4 regions of the Rossellomorea yichunensis genome follow, and region 3 is predicted to be linked to each of the others. Evidence: riboswitches for the same ligand, from Rfam matches in the RefSeq annotation. Region 3 holds a riboswitch; each other region holds the start of a gene.
What was found. A riboswitch is a leader RNA that binds a small molecule or an ion and turns the genes downstream of it on or off. The one in region 3 is predicted to bind S-adenosylmethionine.
Positions count from the first base shown of each region.

Region 1: another riboswitch for S-adenosylmethionine. It lies ahead of RSX31_RS03875 (methionine biosynthesis PLP-dependent protein); the one in region 3 lies ahead of mtnK (S-methyl-5-thioribose kinase).
Region 2: another riboswitch for S-adenosylmethionine. It lies ahead of RSX31_RS21335 (Na+/H+ antiporter NhaC family protein); the one in region 3 lies ahead of mtnK (S-methyl-5-thioribose kinase).
Region 4: another riboswitch for S-adenosylmethionine. It lies ahead of mmuP (S-methylmethionine permease); the one in region 3 lies ahead of mtnK (S-methyl-5-thioribose kinase).

Region 1 is NZ_JAVYAD010000001.1:780,805-786,576, forward strand. It holds gene RSX31_RS03850 (hypothetical protein) at 8-187, shown strand; gene RSX31_RS03855 (HAD hydrolase-like protein) at 454-1,110, shown strand; gene RSX31_RS03860 (NUDIX hydrolase) at 1,124-1,750, shown strand; gene RSX31_RS03865 (metal-dependent hydrolase) at 1,847-2,473, shown strand; T-box leader at 2,539-2,781, shown strand; gene RSX31_RS03870 (tryptophan--tRNA ligase) at 2,842-3,840, shown strand; SAM riboswitch class I at 3,964-4,073, shown strand; gene RSX31_RS03875 (methionine biosynthesis PLP-dependent protein) at 4,168-5,289, shown strand; gene metC (cystathionine beta-lyase) at 5,282-5,772, shown strand, end outside.
Region 2 is NZ_JAVYAD010000010.1:24,516-30,287, forward strand. It holds gene RSX31_RS21325 (divergent polysaccharide deacetylase family protein) at 1-751, shown strand, start outside; gene RSX31_RS21330 ((S)-benzoin forming benzil reductase) at 856-1,611, shown strand; gene RSX31_RS21335 (Na+/H+ antiporter NhaC family protein) at 2,205-3,521, opposite strand; SAM riboswitch class I at 3,608-3,712, opposite strand; gene RSX31_RS21340 (MFS transporter) at 4,145-5,317, shown strand; gene RSX31_RS21345 (DUF2187 family protein) at 5,609-5,772, shown strand, end outside.
Region 3 is NZ_JAVYAD010000001.1:356,211-361,982, forward strand. It holds gene RSX31_RS01795 (PAS domain S-box protein) at 1-91, shown strand, start outside; gene RSX31_RS01800 (methylated-DNA--[protein]-cysteine S-methyltransferase) at 106-567, shown strand; partial or broken gene RSX31_RS01805 (DUF2087 domain-containing protein) at 690-1,286, shown strand; gene mtnA (S-methyl-5-thioribose-1-phosphate isomerase) at 1,332-2,384, opposite strand; gene mtnK (S-methyl-5-thioribose kinase) at 2,401-3,585, opposite strand; SAM riboswitch class I at 3,702-3,858, opposite strand; gene RSX31_RS01820 (carbon-nitrogen family hydrolase) at 3,960-4,742, opposite strand; gene RSX31_RS01825 (pyridoxal phosphate-dependent aminotransferase) at 4,865-5,772, shown strand, end outside.
Region 4 is NZ_JAVYAD010000007.1:225,541-231,312, forward strand. It holds gene RSX31_RS19365 (glucoamylase family protein) at 258-1,610, shown strand; gene mmuM (homocysteine S-methyltransferase) at 1,682-2,632, opposite strand; gene mmuP (S-methylmethionine permease) at 2,601-4,013, opposite strand; SAM riboswitch class I at 4,107-4,213, opposite strand; gene nei (endonuclease VIII) at 4,351-5,175, shown strand; gene RSX31_RS19385 (ABC transporter permease) at 5,248-5,772, opposite strand, start outside.

The DNA of each region.
Region 1 (5,772 bases), 420 kb from region 3:
ATTGTCCATGAGCGAGCTCTTGTTTGTATCTTTGTTTATTCTTTCGTTATTGGCTTTTAAGTTTTTTAACGTGTTAAAGAAGAAACATGTATCAAAGTCTCACAAGTCTGTAGCAGTTAGTATCGTGATCTTCTCTGTTATCGGCATGATGTTGACGGTCCTCTTTTATCTTCCAAATGCATCTTAAAGAAAGCAACGTCTATACACTGATTTAAGATATAAGGATTAAACACACGGGAGAAAGGTTCTTGTGTGTTTTTTGTTATAAAAGAATTGGTTGTCACTAATGGACAGCTATACTCAGTATGAAGTTGTTCATCTATACGTAGCTGCTTTCTTTCGGCAGTGAATTTGGTATGATAAGAGAAGGTTTATTTGATGTAAGCAAGATTGTGACTTAAGCATAAATCGTCGAACGTATAAATGTACGAAAGGCAATAAAGGAGAATATAGATGAAAGCTGCTATGATTTTTGACATGGATGGAACGTTATTTCAAACGGATCGTATTCTTGAAGCTTCACTTCATGATACCTTTCAACTACTTAGAGATGAAGGAATGTGGAAAGGGGATACACCTCTTGAAATATACAGAGAAATAATGGGTGTCCCTCTTTCTGTCGTGTGGAAAACACTTTTACCTCATCATTCCTTACATGAACATGGTAAAGTGAATGGTGTATTTCATGAAAAACTGATTGATAATATTCAGAATGGAAATGGGGCTCTCTATCCACATACGGAGGAACTATTAACTTATTTATCAGGGAGAGGGTTTTCAATCTTTGTGGCAAGCAATGGATATCCTCAGTATTTAAAGACGATTGTGGAGTACTTTCGTTTGGATAAATGGATCATGGACTGCTACAGCATTCAGGAAATACATTCAGATGACAAAGGGGAGTTGATTCGAAAAATCAAAGAGGATCATAATCTTACACATGGGGTTGTGATTGGAGATAGATTGTCTGACTTTAAAGGAGCAGAGGCAAATCACTTTCTTTCGATAGGTTGTGCCTTTGATTTTTCTCAGGAAAATGAATTAAGTGAAGCAGATATTGTTGTTGAAAATCTCTTGGAGGTTAAAGAGTATCTGGAGGAAATGAAATAAAGGAGGGATCCGGGTGGAGGATGAACAACTAGCCGTCTTTGATGAACACGGTAATAGAATTGGTGTAGCCAGTCGTTCCGAGGTGCATACAAAGGGATATTGGCATGAAACCTTTCATTGCTGGCTTGCGCACCTTGATGAAAGTAGGGGAGAGACCATTATTTATTTCCAACTGAGAAGTGATGAGAAAAAGGATTTCCCCCGCTTACTTGATATTACCGCAGCTGGACATATCCTGTCACAGGAGAATATTGAAGACGGTGTGAGAGAAGTTCATGAAGAGCTTGGACTACATATTACGATAGATGAACTGCAATCATTAGGAATTGTAAAAGGTCAGTTATTTCAACGGAATATGATCGATCGGGAACTCACTCACGTATTTCTTTATTCCAAGCCGGTTGCATATGACGAGTTTCAACTTCAGTTAGAAGAAGTGTCCGGTATTTTTCATTGTACTCTTCAAGACTTTAAGGCACTCGTTCAACAAACGAAAGAGGAAATCGATATAGAAGGATTTCTTGTTAATGAAACAGGGAAAAAGGATTTCATTAAGCAAAGGGTGAGTTACCATCACTTTGTTCCACATGAAAGGTCCTATCTTTTTGAAATTATTGAGCGCATATCGGCTCATCTTTAGAAATTAATTCGTACTTCCCATAGTCAATATGGTTAATAAAGGCTATTATAGTAATCTAGTATATACATAATGTGATAAGAGAGTAGGAGGACACACTTGAACGGCACAGCACATATGGCAATTGGAGCAGCAACAGGGTTTATTGTGGCCAACTCATTTGGATCTGGTCCTGACATAACGGCCGCACTTGTGGCAATAGGTGGGATATCCGGACTCATGCCTGATATGGATATTGACGGAAAACTTAGTAACAAGGTTACTTTTTCACCTAAAATGATCAGAGCAGTAGCACAAATCATTGGGTTTCTAATGATGGTATACAGCTATCTGGAAGGAATCGGGAAAGAACGATGGCTAGGTATTGGATATGGTGCAGGAATGATGATTCTCTCAAGTTTCATTACTCAGCGAAGAATGCTGATGATTACTGGCATCGGTGTGACAGCATGCGGTTGGCAGCTGAATGAAACATGGTTATGGTTGTTAGGTATCTATATTTTCTTTGCCTCATTCGTTTCACATCGAAGTTATACTCACTCTGTACTTGGAATCGTATATTATGGCGTGATTGCTCATTATCTAGAGTCATCTTTAATGATTGATGGGGTATTTGAAGCATGTGTAATCGGATATGCCAGTCATCTGATCGCCGATATGAAATTTCTTCCATTCAATAAGAGAGGCATAAAGCTTTTCCTTCCCCTTTCATCCAAAGAAATCTAAAATGTGTTTGCACCCACTTGACCATTATTTCCCTATACATTAAAATAATGGAAACACTTTAAATATGAAATGCGATGAGGAAGAAGAGTAGACGAACGAAACATTTCAGAGAGCTGATGGCTGGTGAGAATCAGTATGGTGAAATCGTTGAATGGGCTTTTGAGCATCCATGCTGAAATTAAGTAGGTTATGGCGGAAGGTCTCACCGATAAAAGAGACGATGTATCGAAGGCGACTTCTGTACAGATGAGTGCGTTTACTAAAGTGTAAGCGAATGAAGGTGGCACCACGGGTTTCCCGTCCTTTTTTAGAGGATGGGAAGCCCTTTTTGTGTTTATTTTTATTATTTTTCATCGGAGGGAATGGTTATGAAAAGACAAGTTCTGACTGGTATTAAACCAACAGGCCGTATTCATTTGGGGAATTATATTGGTGCAATCAAACCGGCATTACAATTGGCTGAGAACCAATCCTACAACACAGCTTATTTTGTTGCGGATTATCATGGTTTAACGAAGATACACGATAAGCATGAAATGAAAGAACTTTCTTATGGAGTGGCAGCAGCTTGGTTAGCATTAGGTTTGAATCCTGATCGAGCGATCTTTTATCGTCAATCTGATGTACCTGAAATCTTTGAATTGAGTTGGATTCTGTCTTGTTTTGCACCGAAAGGATTAATGAACCGTGCCCACGCATATAAATCATTGGTCCAAGAAAATAAAGAAAGCGGCAAAGATGTTGATGCTGGAGTCAATATGGGATTATTCACCTATCCAATTTTAATGGCAGCTGATATCCTCCTTTTTAAAACCGAGATGGTACCTGTCGGAAAAGATCAGATACAGCATGTTGAAATTGCACGAGACATAGCTGAAAGCTTTAACAAACAATATGGAGAAATATTTGTCATTCCTGAATATGTCATCCAAGAAGAAACGGCTGTTCTACCGGGACTAGACGGACGTAAAATGAGTAAAAGTTATAACAACACCATTCCATTATTTGAAGAATCAAAAAAGCTTCAAAAATTAATTAATAAAATCAAAACAGATTCATCACCCCCTGAGGAGCCCAAGGATCCTGACTCCTCCGTCATTTTTGCGTTATATAAAGAATTTGCAACTTCCGATCAAGTTGAAGAAATGAGAAGGAGATTTCAAGAAGGAATAGGCTGGGGAGATGCCAAAAAAGAGCTATTCCAAGTAATGAACTCTTTTATCGAAGAACCAAGATCGAAATATGAAGAACTGATGGCGAGTCCCCATATGCTTGATACCATCTTACAAACTGGAGCAAAAAAAGCACGGGAAAAAACAATCCCATTCATGAAGGAGATTAAAAGGAAAATAGGAATTTATCATTGAAATAGAACAGGGAGATGAAGCGCGATGATCATTTTGTTTTTCAGATAATTCATAATTCTCATTGACATTTCTTCTTCTTTGTTATAAGTTATGGGAAAGTTATTTTTCACAAAATCATATAGTTTCTTATCAAGAGAGGTAGAGGGACTGGCCCGAAGACACCTCAGCAACCAGCCAAAGTTTTAGGTATGGTGCTAATTCCAGCAAGTTGATGTCAACTTGGACGATAAGAGGGAGAACGAACGTACAAAACCTTCTTATTTTCATTAAGAAGGTTTTTTTGTTTTTTCCCTTTTCGTATTCAAGATAGAAAAGGAGAGAAGAAGGTTGAAAAAACATATTGATACAATGCTTGTCCAGGCGGGAAATCGAAAAGATCCTGCCACGGGTGCTGTGAGCTTACCCATTCATTTAGCGACTGCCTATGAACATAAGGGAGTTGGGCAATCGACAGGTTATGACTACACAAGAACAGGTAATCCAACCCGCGCCACCTTAGAAGACACCCTCACTCAATTGGAGGAAGGGCACAGAGGATTTGCCTTCAGCTCGGGGATGGCAGCGATTCAGGCTATCCTTAGCTTATTTTCCACCGGGGATGAATTGATTGTTTCAAAAGACCTATACGGCGGTAGCTACCGATTATTCGTACAGTATGAAGCACAATATAGGATCAAATTTCATTTCGTCGATACAAGTGATGCCGGCTCCATAGAAGAGCAAATTTCTAAGAGAACAAAGGCCATCTTCCTTGAAACACCAACCAATCCATTAATGAATGAAGCAAGTATTTCTGAGGTCGCCGGGCTCGCTAAGCATAACGGATTGCTTTTAATTGTAGATAATACTTTCTACACACCTATTCTGCAGAAGCCACTTTCTGAAGGAGCAGACATCGTTATTCACAGCGCCACGAAATACTTAGGGGGACATAATGACGTGCTGGCAGGTGTTGTGATTGTAAACACAGAGGAGTTGGCGGAAAAAATCTACACCATTCAAAATTCAATCGGTGCGGTTCTCGCCCCTTTTGATTGTTGGCTCTTATTAAGAGGAATGAAGACCCTTAGTCTCAGAATGGCACAGCACGAAAAAAACGCAAGAAAGTTAGCGAAGTATCTTGATGCCCATGAATGTGTAACAGACGTATTATATCCGGGAAAAGGTGGCATGCTTTCCTTTCGTATCGCAAAGGAAGAATGGGTTTCTCCCTTTCTCCAACACTTAAAAGTTATAACGTTTGCTGAAAGTTTAGGAGGGGTCGAAAGCTTTATCACCTATCCCGCCACTCAAACACACGCAGACATTCCTGAAGAAGAAAGAAAGAGTTTGGGTATCTGCAACAGACTCCTGCGGTTCTCTGTAGGAATTGAATTTATTGATGACCTGATAGAAGATCTGGAGAATGTTTTTCAACAATTGGAAAAAGAGGTGTTTACGTATGAGTAAAAAACCATTTTCACTTCAAACGTCACTCATTCATTCTCACGGATTTGATAAAGAAACAGGAGCGGTCTCTACACCGATTAATCATGCTACGACCTTTCATCAACAGGATTTTGATCAATATGGAACGTATGATTACAGCCGTTCGGGAAATCCGACGAGGGAAACCGTTGAAGAAACGATCGCGGAATTAGAAGGTGGAGTAAGAGGCTTTGCCTTTTCATCAGGGATGGCAGCAATCTCCACTAGCTTCTTATTATTGTCGAGTGGAGATCATGTTCTCGTATCAGAAGAAGTGTACGGTGGGACATACAGAATGATTACCGAGGTCCTCACTAAATTTGGAATTGAATATTCATTTGTGAATATGAAAGATCTACATGAAGTGGCTTGTTCAATCAAGCACAATACGAAAGTGATTTATATGGAGACACCATCCAATCCGCTTCTGAATATCACCGATATTGAAGGAGTCGTAAAGCTTGC
Region 2 (5,772 bases), on a different contig from region 3:
CTCTTTTCATGATTCCATTTCAGCCCGAAACATCCTGCCCCTTCCAGCCCATCATAATGAACTCGCAATCGTCATTGATGATTTAGGAAACGAGATGAAGGGAACAGAGGAAATCCTGAAATTACCCGTCACCTTGACGATTGCAGTTATGCCCTTTCTGCCAACTACAAGACAAGATGCGGAGAAGGCACATGGGCTGGGCCATGAGGTCATCGTCCATCTACCCATGGAACCGATGTCCGGGAAAGCAAGTTGGCTTGGGCCAGGGGCAATCACCACTTCGCTTTCAAATGACGAAATCCGGAAAAGAGTAGAAAAGGCGATCGAAGAGGTTCCCTATGCAGTAGGCGTCAATCACCATATGGGTTCAAAAGCAACAGCCGATGAACGGGTCATGAGGGTCGTTCTAGAGGTATGCAAGGAAAAGGGATTGTTTTATTTGGATAGTAAAACAACAGGAAAGAGCGTCATTCCCAAGCTTGCGAAAGAATTGGGTGTTCCCTATCTTGAAAATGAATTATTCTTTGATGATGTCTATACCATCCAGCATATCGGAAAGCAAGCCAAGCTTCTTTCTAAAGAATTAGACAGTGACACTTCCACCATTGCCATAGGTCATGTCGGGGTCACAGGAATCAAGGTCGCAACCATGCTTGAAGAGTTTCTTCCTCTTTATGAGAAAAAAGCATCCATTGTACCACTGTCAGATTTAATACCTGAATATCATTTGATTGATGAGAGCATGCCTTGATGGTGTGCTCTTTCTTTGTAAATCTTCTGTTAAACCAAAGCTTATTTTTTTGATATAAGAAGACCCTCCCTTATAATCAGAAGGTAAGAAGGAGATGATTCCATATGGATTATGCCATTGTGACGGGAGCAACAAGAGGATTAGGTGAATCGATCGCCAAGCTATTTATCGAAAAAGGCATAGGTTTGATCAATGTTTCCAGATCAAATAATGAAAGACTGCAAAAGCTTGCCGGGGAAAAAGAGGTTTCGTATGAATTCTTTCCATGCGATCTTGCACAATCAGGAGAAACAGAAGCGGTCTTCCGTGAAGTGGGGACAAAAGTATTCGGATATCAATCTGACAGAGTCTATATTGTCCATAATGCCGGTGTGGTGACACCAATCAATCGGTCTGGTGAAGTAGAAAACCAAGCTCTTGAAACGAGTGTGCATGTGAATTTACTTTCTCCCATGATCTCAACCAATGAGATGATAAAAGCAGCCCGGGGATCTGACTCGAAGATGATCATGATCAATATCAGCTCAGGAGCAGGAAGTCGTCCTGTTCACGGATGGAGTACGTACTGCGCAACCAAAGCAGGTGTGAACATGTTGACGGAAACCGTGAGCTTAGAGCTTTCTAAAAAGCATAGCCGGCATCAAGTGATTGCTTTCAGCCCAGGGGTCATGGATACGGACATGCAAGGAGAGATCCGTTCCTCTTCTAAAGAAGCCTTTGCCGATGTCGAATCCTTTCAGCGCTACAAAGAGGAAGGAATGCTTCGTGAAACAGATACGGTCGCAAATGCTCTGATTAAACTTGTAACAGAAAGCGAAATCGAAAGTGGTAAGCTGTATCATGTAAATGATTTGTTATAAAAAGAAAGCAGATTCCTGGCAACGGAATCTGCTTTTTTCTTATCAAAATAGTTTGTTGCTATTATAGAGGAGGAGAAAGTAATAGTTGATTTCCGCTACAGGATGCTCGCTTTCCGCGGGGCTGGCGGTGAGCCTCCTCGGCTTCGCCTCCGTGGTCTCACCTGTCCAGCTATTCCCGCAGGAGTCGAACATCCTGCAGCGAGAATCAACTTTCTAAGCATGTATCCTTAATGGAAAACAATAAAAATAAGTTTAGCAAACAGTCTCATTTAAGGTATTCTTTTAAGGAAGAAGAATTATTTTTTCTAGTTACATTGTTTTCTTGTACACCTTGAAGCTCTGTCATAAAAATTCTGATAAAGATGGTGAGGGGAACTGCGCAGACTCCTGCGGAAGTACGGTCGTGCCGAGACCCCGTTCCGTAAGCTGAGGAGGCTCGGCCGAACGCTAGCTGCAAGCGGAGCAGTTCCCATCACCATCTGGCACACGCTAATTGACAGAGCCTTGCAGAGCTTATGTTAAAAAGCAACAATTTTTGAGAAAAGAGCGTATCAAAAAAAGAGACAAACCCCAAAGGATTTGTCTCTCTAAAATTAAGATCGAACCGGGTTAGCTTCCGGTGCTGATTTACGTGTGAATTTCGGCAGTGCAAATCGAATGGCAATCAGACCGCAAACAGCAATCAGGACAGGGTAGAAGGCATATGGGAGGATGCTGACCGGTGAAATGCCTGCGACTTCAGCCACTAACAGTGCCTGTGCTCCGTATGGGATCAACCCTTGAATCGAACAAGAGAAAATATCCAGGATACTGGCTGATTTACGGGCATCCACTCCATAGTTTTCACTAATCGATTTGGCAAGTGGACCGGCAATAATGATCGAAATCGTGTTGTTTGCTGTGCAAAGGTTAGTGGAACTCACTAATCCTGCAGTAGCAAGCTGTGCTCCCTGAGGAGACTTGATTCTGCGTGTGGCATGATAAAGTAATGCCTGGATCCCGCCGTTATGACGAATGAGTTCGACAACTCCGCCAATCAGTATGGAAAGGATCACAATCTCTGCCATTCCTGTCATTCCATCGGCCACACTGCCGAAATAACTGGATGGAGTAAAGCTTCCATCTATGAATCCAATGATTCCAGCTAAAACAATTCCGCCTAATAAAACGACAAACACATTTAACCCTGCAAGAGCACCGATGATAACTCCAAGATAAGGCAGGATTTTAATCCAATTAAAGCTTTCCGCTCCGACAGTTGATTGATTCCCCATAGTAAGAACCAGGAGAATCACCATTGTCACGATTGCAGCAGGTAATACAATGAAGAAGTTCACTTTAAATTTATCTTTCATTTCCGTTTTCTGAGTACGAACAGCTGCAATGGTCGTATCTGAAATGAATGATAAGTTATCTCCGAACATCGCTCCTCCAATAACTGTCGCCATCGCAAGGGGCATAGAAATATCTGTACCTGAACTAATCCCGACACCGATTGGCGCAAGTGCTGCGATCGTTCCCATGGACGTACCCATTGATAATGATATGAAAGCAGCGATAATAAATAATCCAACGATGATCAAGTTACCAGGGAGCACGGATAGAGCGAAGTTTACGGTTGAATCAACGGCCCCCATCTTTTCAGCCACTCCGGAAAATGCTCCTGCTAACAGAAAGATAAAGACCATGATCATGATATCAGGGTGACCGGCTCCTTTAGCGAAACGCTCTATCTTAGCCGTTAAAGTCTCTTTTCGGTTCATCAACAAACCTACTACGGATGCAATGATAATCGATACTAATACAGGAAAGGCATAAAAGTCTCCGGAAATGATGCCTGCTCCAAGGAACAGTGAAACAAATATGATCAAAGGCAGTAACGCCAATAAATTTCCTCTTTCTTGATTCATTCCTAACACTCCTTTGGCGTCCAATTTACTAACATACAAAAAACCTCTTCCAAAATAAGAAGAGGTTTCAAAAGAACGAAACACTCCTCTTATCTTTCAAGCATTTCGCTTGCTGGATGTGGCACAGCACTCAATATGAGTCCGCTGCCGAGACATCGCAGGGCCAGTCCCTCCGTCTCTCTGGATAAGAAGAATATCGTATTTAGTTGATTTAAAATATACTTCCATACTTTAAAGGGTTTACTCGAAAAAGTCAAACGGGAATTTTTTCTGAAACAAAAGCGGAGGCGGCTCGTTCAGTCCCGACAAGCATAAGACAAGAACGTCGGAAAGGCGCCTTATGCCTTTTTGGCGTTCTTGGCTTATGACCTCGAGGGACTAGCCGCCGTAGCTGGATGAAACAAAAGCGGAGGCGGCTCATTCAGTCCCGACAAGCATAAGACAAGAACGTCGGAAAGGCGCCTTATGCCTTTTTGTCGTTATTGACTTATGACCTCGAGGGACTAGCCGCCGTAGCTCGACGAAAAGCATGACTTTATCCATAATAAGGTATAAACTCATAGACAATTGAACGTTCAAGGTCTACTATAAGGAAGACAAAAAACATCTTGGGGGATACGGTAGTGGAAAGAACAGTACGAAATCAAATTTTTACCTTACAAGGATTTTATTTATTAACGTTCTTCGGTGTTGGTAGTTTATATCCCTTACTCAGTGTGTATTTGAGCGAAAGTGTGGGATTAAATGGTTATCAGATTGGAACGATCATGTCTGTAGGTCCCATCATGATGATTTTCTTCCAGCCTATTTGGGGAATGGTGAGTGACACGACCAATCGTCCCACCGTGGTTCTTGGTTTAACCTCTTTAGTAGCGGGGATCTTTGCACTCGGTTACTTGTTTATGGACTTTTACTATGGCCTGCTTATCGTGGCCATTCTAGTGGCCATTTTCCAAAGTGCAATCATTCCCGTTTCTGATAGTATCAGCTTGAAGTATACAAGTAAAGTCAGGTATAACTACGGAAATATCCGCCTGTTCGGCTCTTTGGGCTTCGGTATTGCAGTCTTTATGATGGGAAGACTTTCAGAAGGATTTATCGGGCCAACCATCATTTTTTACTCTTTCTTTATCTGTTTAGTACTATCCGGATTCCTTTCCTTCCGGTTTCCGAAAGAGAGGGCGGCAGCCAAGCTTGATTTAAAGGCAGGGATGAAGGAATTATTCACGATGAAAAAGTTCCTTATCTTTTTAGCAGTCACATTCTTAGTGTTCGGTCCGAATTTAGCAAACAATGTGTATTTCGGATTATTTGTTGAAGATTCAGGTGGAACGTATGCGGGGATTGGTCTTGCGTTCCTGATTGCAGTGTTATCGGAAGTTCCCTTTATGAGGATCGCCGGTGGCTGGATTGATAAGTTTGGTTTGTTAACCGTCGCTGCTTTGGCAGGTGCTGCTTCCATGCTCCGCTGGCTCTTTTACTTTACAGAACCAAGTTTATGGCTTGTCTATTCATCGGCTGTCATGCAGGGTCTTGCCATTGGGTTATTCATTCCAGCCGGCTTGCGCTACATTAAAGAAATCACGCCTTCCCACATTACAGCAACGGCCGTTACGGTATATTCAGCAATCGGAAACGGACTGGGGAATTGGTTCAGTACCTTTGTTGGCGGCTTTATCTATGAAACGTACTCCATTTACACGGTGTACTTATTCTTCGCAGTTCTATCCCTGTTGGGGATTTTCCTTTGCTTCGTCCTCATGAAGGAAGAAAAGAAAAATGCACTCGCTTATTAATACATCAAGGCGCCTGAAGAGAACATTTCTCTTCAGGCGTTTTTTGTTAAAAAATATTAAAAGGGAGGATTTTCCTTTGGTGGTAGCCAATAGGTATAATAAGGGAAGAACGTAAGTAAACAAAAAAGTAATCTGAAAAGGTTTTGATAAACATGAATTGTGGTAGAAGAAGGATAAGTATTCATTGAAAATTATATAAATACCAGTTAGAATAATATTATTAGAAAATTCTTTCAATTTTATAAACTAGATTAGAAACATATTACATTTTATTAAAAAGGGGATATTAAAATGGAAAATACATTCGTGTACTCAAAAGACAATGCAAACCTTGGAGATACCGTTCAGTTTAAAAGGAAGAAACATGTAATCAATGGTGTAGTTACTACCCTTAGAGAAAATACGGTCATTGTCAAAATGGACAGGGATGTTGCGAAGAAGCTGGATTTACCGGA
Region 3 (5,772 bases):
TAAAATAATTAAAGAGCATAAAGGAAGCGTTCAGGTTGAGAGTATCGTCGGGGAAGGGACCATCTTCCACATTTATCTCCCTAAATCGTAAAGGAGTCCTGGATAATGTCATATGATTCTATTGTAATGAAGAGTCCGATTGGAATGTTAGAACTTCAAGCGGATCAGAGCCATCTAATTTTGGTGCAATTTTTAGAAAATGATTCACGAGCGGATTTTCACACCGAGAATCCAATATTACTAAGAGCACAAGAACAGATCACAGAATTCTTTAAGGGGGAGAGAACAGAATTTGATCTCCCCCTGAAGATAGAGGGAACGTCTTTTCAGAAGGACGTATGGAACACCCTGCAACAGATTCCGTTTGGTGAAACCAGGTCATATCAGGATGTTGCCGAAGCGATTCAAAGACCTAAAGCTGTCAGGGCAGTAGGGCAAGCGAATAAAGCCAACCGATTCCCCATCATCATTCCATGTCACCGTGTCATTGGAAAGAATAAAACACTTACAGGCTATGCCGGTAAGCAGGTGGATAAGAAAGAAACCTTATTGTTATTAGAAAAATAGAATGAATAACAGGCATTCTCCCTAGGGAGGATGCCTGTTTTTTAAAATTACTGATTGATTCCTTTATCTATTTAGATTATCATCTAATTAGATAGTAATCTAATTAGAGAGGAGGAGACATGTTGCAATTAAGTAAACAGGTGGCTTTCCATAAAACGATGGGGGATCCGACGCGGATAAAAATTGTCTATTTGCTGGCATCAGAAAGCTTGCATGTAGGAGCAATTGCGGGAAAACTTGGACTCACCGCCCCGACAATATCCCACCACCTAACGAAACTCAAAGAGTGCAATCTTGTTTATTCACGAAGAGAGAAGAACACTGTTTACTACTATTTGAATAAAAAAGTCCTGAGTCATCATGGAAATGTCCTTCATCAGTTTGCTTAGGGAGAGGAAGGGGAAAGTGTGATGTCAGAGAATTTATTGAAAGAAAAACAAAAGGTGATGAATAATTTCCTGGAGAAGAATGGACGGATTAAAACGATTCCTTCTCAACAAAAGAAGAAATTATTTATTTTGGAACATATGGTGGAAGGATTAAAGGTGGGAGAAAAATATAAGGAAAAAGATTTGAATGAATATATTCAGCAATTCCATGAAGACTTTGCGACCTTAAGAAGAGAATTTATCATTCATCAGTTCATGTACCGGGAAAATAGCATTTATGAAGTGAATCCGAGGGAAATGTGGGCGTCGACAAAGTTATTTGTGGAATAATGTGAAAGCCAAAAGAAGAGCAGGAGGAAGCTCTTCTTTTGGCTATTATTTAATACCTATGGTTTGTTGAATACTTTCTTCGAAGCGAGGGTACAGGACACCTTTTTCCGTGATGATGCCGGTAATCAGTTCATGAGAAGTAACATCGAATGCAGGGTTATAAACAGGAACGTTTCCTGGCGCAATCAACGTCCCGCCGAGCGTTGTAATCTCCTCCCGGTTTCGCTCTTCAATGGGAATATCATTTCCATTGGAGCTGGATAAATCGAAAGTGGAAGAAGGAGCTGCGACATAAAAAGGTATATTGAAATGTTTACACAAAATGGCAAGCATGGACGTTCCGATTTTATTTGCAGTATCCCCGTTGGCAGAAATCCGGTCAGCCCCGACAATCACGGCTTCTATACCTTTTTCTTTCATGGTATGGGCAGCCATGCTATCTGTGATGAGAGTGACATTTACTCCTGATTGCTGTAACTCCCAAGTTGTCAGGCGGGCTCCTTGCAGAACGGGCCTTGTCTCACAAGCATAAACCTGAAACGCTTTTCCTTTTTCTCTTCCTAAATGAAAAGGTGCCAATGCGGTACCGTATTTACTCGTTGCAATGGACCCGGCATTACAGATGGTCATAACGACTTGTTTATCCTTCAATACACTCAAACCATTTTCTCCTATAAGACGGCAGACTGCCTCGTCTTCTGCATGAAGCTGGATGGCAGCATGGAGTAAGTTGGTTTTAGCTTCATTAACTGAAGAAACATTCTCTAACACCTTTTCTAAATGGTTCAAAGCCCAAACCAGGTTGACTGCTGTAGGGCGTGAATCTGCGAGATATTTTTTGTCACGTTGAAACAGGTCGATAAATTCCTCTAGCGTTTTTACTTCATACTGACATGCAGACTGGGCTAAGCCGTAAGCAGCCGTGATGCCAATGGCAGGTGCACCTCTCACTTTTAGTGTGATAATCGCATCATAATAGTCTTCAATGGTCGTCAGTTTAATGTACTCCACTATGTTAGGCAGTTTTTGTTGGTTAAGGATCAATAAATAATCTTCATGCCACTCTAGTGAAGTTGGTATGGTCAATGTTTGTGTCATGATAAACTCCTTTTGGTTATTCAGAATGGGATTTTAATATGGACAGAAGCTTTTCAATCGAAAAGATCTGTTTTCGTTTTATTATCAGTTCCTTACCGAGTGTCAAGCAGGTCCGCTTTGCCTGTAATCTTCGTGCTTTATCCGGTATGCCATCCAGATCTTCTACATGAGCGAGGCCGATCGTTCTTCTGATGCATTCGCATCCTGCAAAACCGATGCTGTCTTGAAAGCTCTTCTCCAATACAAATTCAAGGTAGCCATTCACTTTCGTGTAGGCGTCTCCGCTTTCCTTCCAATGCTTGGAGAACGCAGTGGAGAAGACGTTCCAGGTATTCTCAATGTGATAGAGAATCGTTTCCTTCTCTTCAGGTTTTGAAATGGCCAGGAAAATAAGGTTGGCAATGAACTGTCCAATATCAAAGCCAATCGGTCCATAAAAGGCAAACTCGGGATCAATTACTTTCGTTTGATTCTTATCTACAAAGATGCTTCCCGTATGAAGATCTCCATGAAGAAGTGCTTCTCCTTCAGTAAGAAAGCTCTTTTTCAATTTGGCCACTTCAAGCTTCAAGGTGAAATCATCCCATAGATGTTGGACATCCTGGGAAAGCTCTTCTTCAAAATCGTTGGTTTCACTGTTGAAAAAAGGGTCCGTGAATACTAGGTCCTCAGTGATTTTACACAACTCAGGATTTGAAAATTCTTTCACGTACTCCTTTTTCTTAAAAGGATGAAGGGCATAATCAGAGGTGAAATATAAGGTATTAGCTAAAAATGTTCCAATGTCATGGGAGAGCCTGGGATACACTTCTCCTTTGATAAGGCCTGCCCGGGCAATGGTCAGTGCACTCAAGTCTTCCATGACTGTAATCGCAAGTGTCGGATCAGAGTAGTACACTTCAGGAACGAGGTCCCCTACAAATGATTGCTGAAGCTTAAGGGCACTCGCTTCTATTCTTGCCCGTTCGATTGTCAACGGCCAGCTTTCGCCTACAACCTTCGCATATGGAAGGGCTTGTTTGATGATGATTCCTTTTCCTGTTTCCTGTTCTAATACTCGAAAGACCAGATTTAAATTCCCGTCTCCAATTTCTTCACACGTTAAGAGAGTGCCGTCCTCAAAAATTCGTAAGCCAATCGCCAGTGCAATTGCCGCCTGTTCAGTTAGTGGTTGATATGCATTGAGTTTCGTAATTGCCATCATCGTTCCTCCTTATAGTACAGACTTATGAAAGACTGTGTTGTGGAGGCTTTTCCGTGGCATAAGAAAAGCCTCTTTCATGTTCGAAAGAGGCTTGAAGAAGGTATCTTCGTCGCCTCTTATCTCTCAGAAAGACTATCTTTCTGTTGGAATTAGCACCGTGCCTTACTGGATCATTCAATCCGGCGCATGCTGCGCCCCGTTATACAACGGTATTATGGTCGGTTGCTGGGCTTCATAGGGCCAAATCCCTCAGCCAGCTCTTGATAAGAGTTGCGTTAACTATTTAATTAAACTTTCAGAATGTTTCATTTGATTTGAATAGTACCATCGAAGTATTTTCCATGTCAACGTTTTTTTGAAAAATAACCTTTTTAATAAAAATCCGGTCTTCGATCCTGGAATATCGGAATTTTATTTCGGACCTTTTCTACTTCCTGTAAATTGATTTCAGCTGTAACCAATTCTTCCGCTTGCGATCCTTTTGAAAGAACTTCTCCCCATGGATCAATGATGAGGGAACAACCGCCGAATTCATTGTTCGGGTCACTTCCCACCCGGTTGCAGGCAATCACGAAGCATTGGTTTTCAATCGCTCTTGCCTTTAAGAGGGTCTGCCAATGATCAATTCGTGCTGCCGGCCACTCTGCTACGACAAAAACAACCTTGGCACCTAAAAGAACTTGTTTTCTGAACCATTCCGGGAAACGGATGTCGTAACAAATCAATCCGGCCATTTCTGTGTCTTGAAGGGTGAAGATGCCATCTTCATGCCCAGGAAGTAAATAATGATGTTCATCCATTAATTTAAACAAGTGAAGCTTCGAATACTTTTTCACCAACTCGCCTTTTGAATTCGTAACTAGGAGTGTATTGGACACCCCCTCCTGGGATTTCTGCGCAACAGAACCACCTACAATGTGAATGGAATATTTCTTCGATAGTGCAGAAAGGAAGGAGGTAGAGTCTTTTGCTCCTTCATCAGCGATTTCATCCATTCTCGTAAGGTCATATCCAGTCGTCCACAGCTCAGGAAGCACAACGGTATTACAGCCGTCGTCACTTGCTTTTTTAACCCATTCTTCTACTTTTTGCTTGTTTTTTTCGGGATTCCCGAACACAATATCAATTTGTGCAAGACCTATCTTTTGAATCATTTCTTTCACCTCATTAATGACTTTTTGGAATTTATTCCTTTACATTCTTTATTTTCCGTTATATCATTTGTGACTAGAATTTGAAAGTAATTAATTTTCAAAAAAATGTAGTAGGTGAGCAAATGAAAACCTTTAGTAAAGCAAAGCGATTAGATTTATTACCTGAACAATTTTTCGCATCCCTCGCCAAAACAGTGAATGCTGTGGTCAAAGAGGGACATGATGTCATTAATTTGGGCCAGGGAAATCCGGATCAACCGACTCCTCAACATATTGTGGAAAAACTGACAGAAGCCGCAGCTTCGCCGTCCAATCATAAGTATCCTCCATTTCGTGGCTTATCGTCCTTTAAAGAGGCGATCTCTGCTTTCTACCTTCGTGAATATGGTGTGGAATTAGATCCGGAAACAGAGATCGCTGTGCTGTTCGGAGGAAAGGCGGGGTTAGTTGAAATCCCTCAATGTTTATTGAATCCTGGTGATGGGGTATTGGTGCCCGATCCCGGTTATCCCGATTATTTATCAGGGGTAGCATTGGCAGGTGCACGTATGATTAAAATGCCTCTACGTGAGGAGAATGGCTTTCTGCCTGATTATAGTGAACACTCCCGTAATGAGCTGGAAAATGCAAAGTTGATGTTTCTGAACTACCCGAATAATCCTACTGGAGCGACTGCCACAAAATCATTCTTTGAAGAAACAGTCACTCTTGCCAATCAGCATGATATTTGTGTTGTACATGATTTTGCCTATGGAGCGATAGGGTTTGATGGAAATAAGCCAATAAGTTTCTTGGAAACAGATGGAGCAAAGGATGTGGGGATTGAGATATATACATTATCGAAAACGTATAATATGGCTGGCTGGAGAGTGGGGTTTGCTGTAGGGAATAAGAGTGTCATAGAAGCGATCAACCTCCTTCAAGACCACTTATACGTGAGTCTGTTCGGTGCTATTCAAGAAGCGGCTGCCACAGCCCTTTTAAGTTCCCAGGAATGTGTGCATGCACTGGTAGCAACATACGAAGAAAG
Region 4 (5,772 bases), on a different contig from region 3:
TTTAATAGAAATCAATAACACTGTTGACAAAAAAAAAGAAGGTAGTCACCCAATGCAGTAGCACATTAGATTTGGTGGCAGCGTCTGTATTTAGAGTTTACCTGCCGACGGATACTGGTATAAAAGACTCAAAAAAGAAGTCACATACGGACGTGTTATTTTCAGATAATTGTTACTATTGAGTGATATACGTCTATTGATCACTCTTGTATACTTTTAATCGAAACGTTTCACCAAAATGAAAGGAAGTGTCAAATGTGAAGAAATATTTTTCATTGCTTTTAGCTTTATTGCTTATCGTCAGCGCCACACTCCCTGCTTCGGCTTCTGCAAATCACACAACCAAAGGAAAAGAGATTGCTTTATCCAAACAATTGAAAGCGATTTCAAAGAATACCTATCGATACTTCGAGGATTTTACAGATGAAAAAACGGGACTCACTTATGATGCCGTCCGTATGGATAACGGGGAGATCAATGCCCAGAAATTCACCTCTCCTACGAACATTGCGATGTATATGATGAGTACGATTTCAGCTGAGGAAGTCGGCCTGATCTCACGTGAAGAAGCCGTGACAAACATCGGAAAGACGTTGAGTTCATTAAAAGACATGGAAAAATGGAACGGGTTATTTTACAACTGGTACTATACAGAAGATGCAACGCTTATGACGGATTGGGGTCAATTCATCTCAACTGTAGATAATGGATGGCTGTCTGCTGGTCTCATTGTAGTTGGACAAGCGTATCCGGAACTCTATGAAGAAACTCACGCATTAGTAGAGGACATGGATTATTCCACTCTTTACACCCCGGAAGTAGGACAAATGCGTGGCGGATATGATGTAGCAACCGAGAGCTATACTTCTCACCATTACGGTGCCTTTTATACGGAACCACGTGTGGCAAGCTACATCGCGATCGGGAAAGAGGACGTACCTGAAGAGCACTGGTGGAGAATGTTCCGCACCATGCCAGAAAGCTGGGATTGGCAGGCTCAAATTCCTGAAGGATATACAGAAACATATGACGGCGTAGATGTCTTCGAAGGACATTACAGCTACAAGGGCACTAAATATGTACCAAGCTGGGGAGGAAGCATGTTTGAAGCATTGATGCCACAGCTTGTACTGAAGGAAAAAGAACTCGGGAAGAACGCACTCGGCTTGAACAATAAGCGTCATGTAGACATCCAGATTCAATATGCTAAAGAGCAAGGGTATGCAGCCTGGGGCATGTCACCAGCAGCCACACCGGATAATTATTCAGAATTTGCCGCTACACCTCTGGGTATGGACGGCTATAAGTCAGATGGCACTGTCACTCCACATGCCACATTCCTGGCACTTGAATACGCACCGATGGAAGCATTCAAAAACATCCATGCGTTGAAACGTTTCGATATGTATGGTAAATATGGCTTCCTTGCTTCAGTCAATGTGGAAACGGGAGAAGTGACACAAGCCTACCTCGCTTTAGATCAAGGTATGACAATGGTCTCAATCGTCAACTATTTAAAGGATGGAGTCATCAGAGATTACTTCCACCAAGATCAGATCGGGGAATCACCTGAGGACTTGCTGATTAAAGAGACGTTTTCTATTAAATAATAGTAGCGATAATAATACAAAAGCCCAAGTGGATGTATTACTTGGGCTTTTTGTATTTTAAGTGTTACTGCCTACCTCCACCTCTTCGCCAACGCCTCAATATGACCCGGATCCGTCCGGCAGCAACCACCCATGATACGGGCACCTGCCTCGTACCAAATTACTGATTCCTCATCAAACGCGCAACACCCTTTCTTTCCATGCCACGTTTTGGTCCCGGCATTGTAAGTCTCACCTGAGTTCGGGTACGCGATGATTGGTTTGTCAGTGTTTCTGCTTAATACGCTTATCGCCTTCTCGGCCGCAGGTATCGGTGCACAATTCACACCAATTGCAGCGATTTGTTCATCGTCATTGAACACACGCGCGCACTCTTCAATCCCCGTTCCATCACTTATCGTCTCTCCATCCTTTAATGAAAAAGACAGCCAGGCGCAGGTATCGTGAAATTCTTTCAGAAGTGAAGCTAGTACCTTTGCTTCCTGCAAGGACGGGATGGTCTCAAACGCCAACAAATCAGCTCCCGCCTCCACTAATGCCTGGATTCTCGGAAAATGGAAATCTGCTAACTGTTGATCACTTACTCCATAGTTCCCCACGTATTCAGAGCCGTCGGCAAGGTATGCCCCGTAAGGTCCTACAGAACCTGCAACGATTGGCTTCGGCCGATTCGAATTTCCCTTCTCTTCCTTCCAGAAGTCATCCCGGGCTTCTTTGGCAAGAGTAACCGTTTTCTTGATTAATTCCAGAGCTTCAGGTTTCTCTATTCCTCGCTTTCGAAAACCATCCACCGTTGCCTGGTAGCTGGCTGTAATCGCACAATCGGCTCCTGCACGGAAATAATCAGCATGAACCTTCTCAATCGCTTCCGGTTTTTCGAGGAGTATACGGGCAGACCAAAGGGGATCGTTTAAATCAAAGCCATGGGATTCCAGCTCTGTGGCTAATGCTCCATCTAAAATCAGTTGGGAATCTATTTGTAAAATAGCATCAATGGGATTTAGCTTCAGTTGATTCGACATAACCTCTTCCTCTTTTCTTTACGTATTGTGTTAGATAATAGCTTCCATAGCAAAGGGCGATAAATGGGATTCCGCAATAAAGGGCTATCCTCTGAGTGGGATCAAAGGCAATGCCGATACAAGAAGCTAGACAAAGCAGAAATGACGCAATGGGAACGAGTGGGTAGAGCGGCGTCCGATAAGTCAAGTCTTTCACATCGTTTCCCTCCCTTATGTACTGTCTTCGAAATAGAAATTGGGCAGCACTAATGCTCATCCACACGATTACTACCGCAAGGCCAGAGACCGACACCATTACGATGTAGACCGTCCCCGGTGCAATGATGCTTGAAAGCAATGCCAGCCCCCCTCCCAGCATGCTGCAAACTATCGCATTGAGAGGGACTCCCCGATCAGTCAATTTGGCAAAAACCGGTGAGATCATTTGCTTATCTGAGAGCGACCATAGCATTCTGGAGGAAGCATACAGACCGGAGTTTGCCGCTGATAAAATGGCCGTTATGATCACAAAATTCATGATATCGGCGGCATACGGGATTCCAATCCGACCAAGCACCGCTACGAAAGGACTTTCCAATACACCGGCTGACTGGCTCGGTAATAAAGCGGATAATACGATAATCGTCCCTACATAAAAGATGATCAATCTCACAAGCGTGGTGCGGATGGCTTTAGGAATCGATTTGGATGGATTCTCTGTTTCTCCCGCCGCAACCCCGATCAATTCTGTTCCTGAAAAGGCAAAATTGACGGCAAGCATGGTCATCAAGATGGCAAATGCCCCATTCGGAAACAACCCTGAACTTGTGATATTCGAGAAAAACGGAGCGGGCTCTGAATGACTGAGAGAGATGAACCCGACGATCGCCCCTGCCCCGATCACAATAAACGCAACGATTGCAATCACTTTTACTATAGAAAACCAAAATTCAGATTCAGCAAAAAACCGCACCGACAACGTATTAAGCACAAAAATCAACGCAGCAAAGACCGCGCTCCAGATCCATACACTAATCGAAGGAAACCAACGCTGCATCATCAAGCCAGCCGCCGTAAACTCCGACCCCAATGCCACTGTCCATGTCAGCCAATATAACCAGCCCACCGTGTACCCGGTCCCAGGTCCAATGAACTTTGCAGCATAACTATGAAAGGATCCTGTTTCCGGCATATGGACAGAAAGTTCACCTAAACAAAGCATCACAAGATACACCACCAGCGCCCCAACCAAATAAGAAAGGATCGTCCCGAATGGTCCTGCCTGATGAATCGTATACCCCGAACTCAAGAAAAGCCCGGTTCCGATCACCCCCCCAAGAGACAGCATCACTAAATGACGTGTCTTCATCGCTCTTTTAAAACTCTGTCCTGCGTTTTCCATCAAAAACACCCTTCCTTCTAAATATATTGTGGAATGGGTAGACAAACAAAAAACGCACCCTGAACGAGTGCGTCACCGACAAATAAAAGATTGCTCCTATCTATCAGGGTTTGAATCACCCGCTGGAATTAGCACAGTATCTTCACAGACCTGTTGCTGAGGCTTCAAAGGGCCAGTCCCTCCACCTCTCTGGATAAGAAATATGTAGATTTTTTAAAACTCTATCAATATATTGGAATAATGTCAAGACCATGAAATAGATGAGTAGCCCAGCCTATCCGAATGTTACTTTAGGAAGAAAAAAGGGAACAACTATACTAAAAAAGGAGAAACTGCCATGCCAGAAGGTCCGGAAATCAGAAGAGCTGCAGATGAAGTAGAGCGTGCTCTAAAAAATAAAACCGTGGAAGATATTTATTTTGCCTTCCTTCATTTAGAAGACTACGGGGATCTGCTAATGGGGTCGATCGTGACAAGGGTCGATACGAAGGGAAAAGCCATGCTCATCCGCTTTGACAATGGGTACACCATCTACTCCCACAATCAGCTTTACGGGAAATGGTATATCAGAAACACATATAACTACCCGAAAACAAACCGCCAGCTCCGATTGGCCATACATAATGAGAATAAATCGGCACTTCTCTATAGTGCATCTGATATAGAGGTTCTTCGTGACGAAGAAGTGCCCGGGCACCCATTCGTCTCAAAAGTAGGACCTGATCTTTTAAGCGAAGAGGTATCAGTAGATGAGCTGATGGAACGGATGAAGGACAAACGATTCCGAAACCGCAAATGGTCGATTCTATTGCTGGATCAAGGTTTCGTAGCCGGAATCGGAAATTATTTGCGATCTGAAATCATGTTTTTCGCTGGCATACATCCTTCTCTCAGGCCAGTCGACTGCACAGAGAAGCAATTGAAGAAAGCTGCACATAGCATCAAGGATTTAGTGAGACAATCGTATGAGACTGGTGGGATCACCAATGATCTCGACCTAGCACAGAAAATGAAAGGCCAAGGAGTGAAGCGTTCACGTTATCGTCACTGGGTCTTTAACCGGGAAGGTGGATCTTGCTTCAATTGTGGAAGTGAAATCGAGAAGACGGTGGCGGCTTCAAGAAGGCTGTACTATTGTCCGGTTTGTCAGGGAATCGAATGATAACGATAAAAGGGTACGTGGCATTCTTAATGCCTGGTACCCTTTTATCGGTTTAACGTCAAACTACAGTTTCTATTCCGAACTCCGGTTAATCGCTTCGTTCATAGAAATCCCTTTCAACTTCCGATGATTCAGCCATAGGGATACATGATATGATGCGATGATGATGATAAAACTGATGAGGACACTCATCCAATCCAACTTTACGGGAATCGTCACATTCATCTCTGAGGTGATTGAATTCATAAAGGCTGAAATTGATAGGAGCGTTACGGGTATTCCTATTACAAATCCAAGGATGATAAACCAAATATTGTAGCCGATCATCATGTTCATGATTGATTTCTCCCGATAACCGATGACTTTCATGAGTGAAATTTTAAATGAATTTTCCTCAATTAATAATGAAATCAGTATATAGATGATGATGACAGCAATGATGGCAGCAACAAAGGCAATCGCTGCTACCCCATAGTTCAACGGCTTGATCATTTCATTGAATCCGTCAATCGTATCGGATGTTTTGGTTGTCGAAACGATCTTTTCTTTCGGTAGCGTGAGTTCTTTGTTTGAATAAATCTCTGTATAACTTCCTGA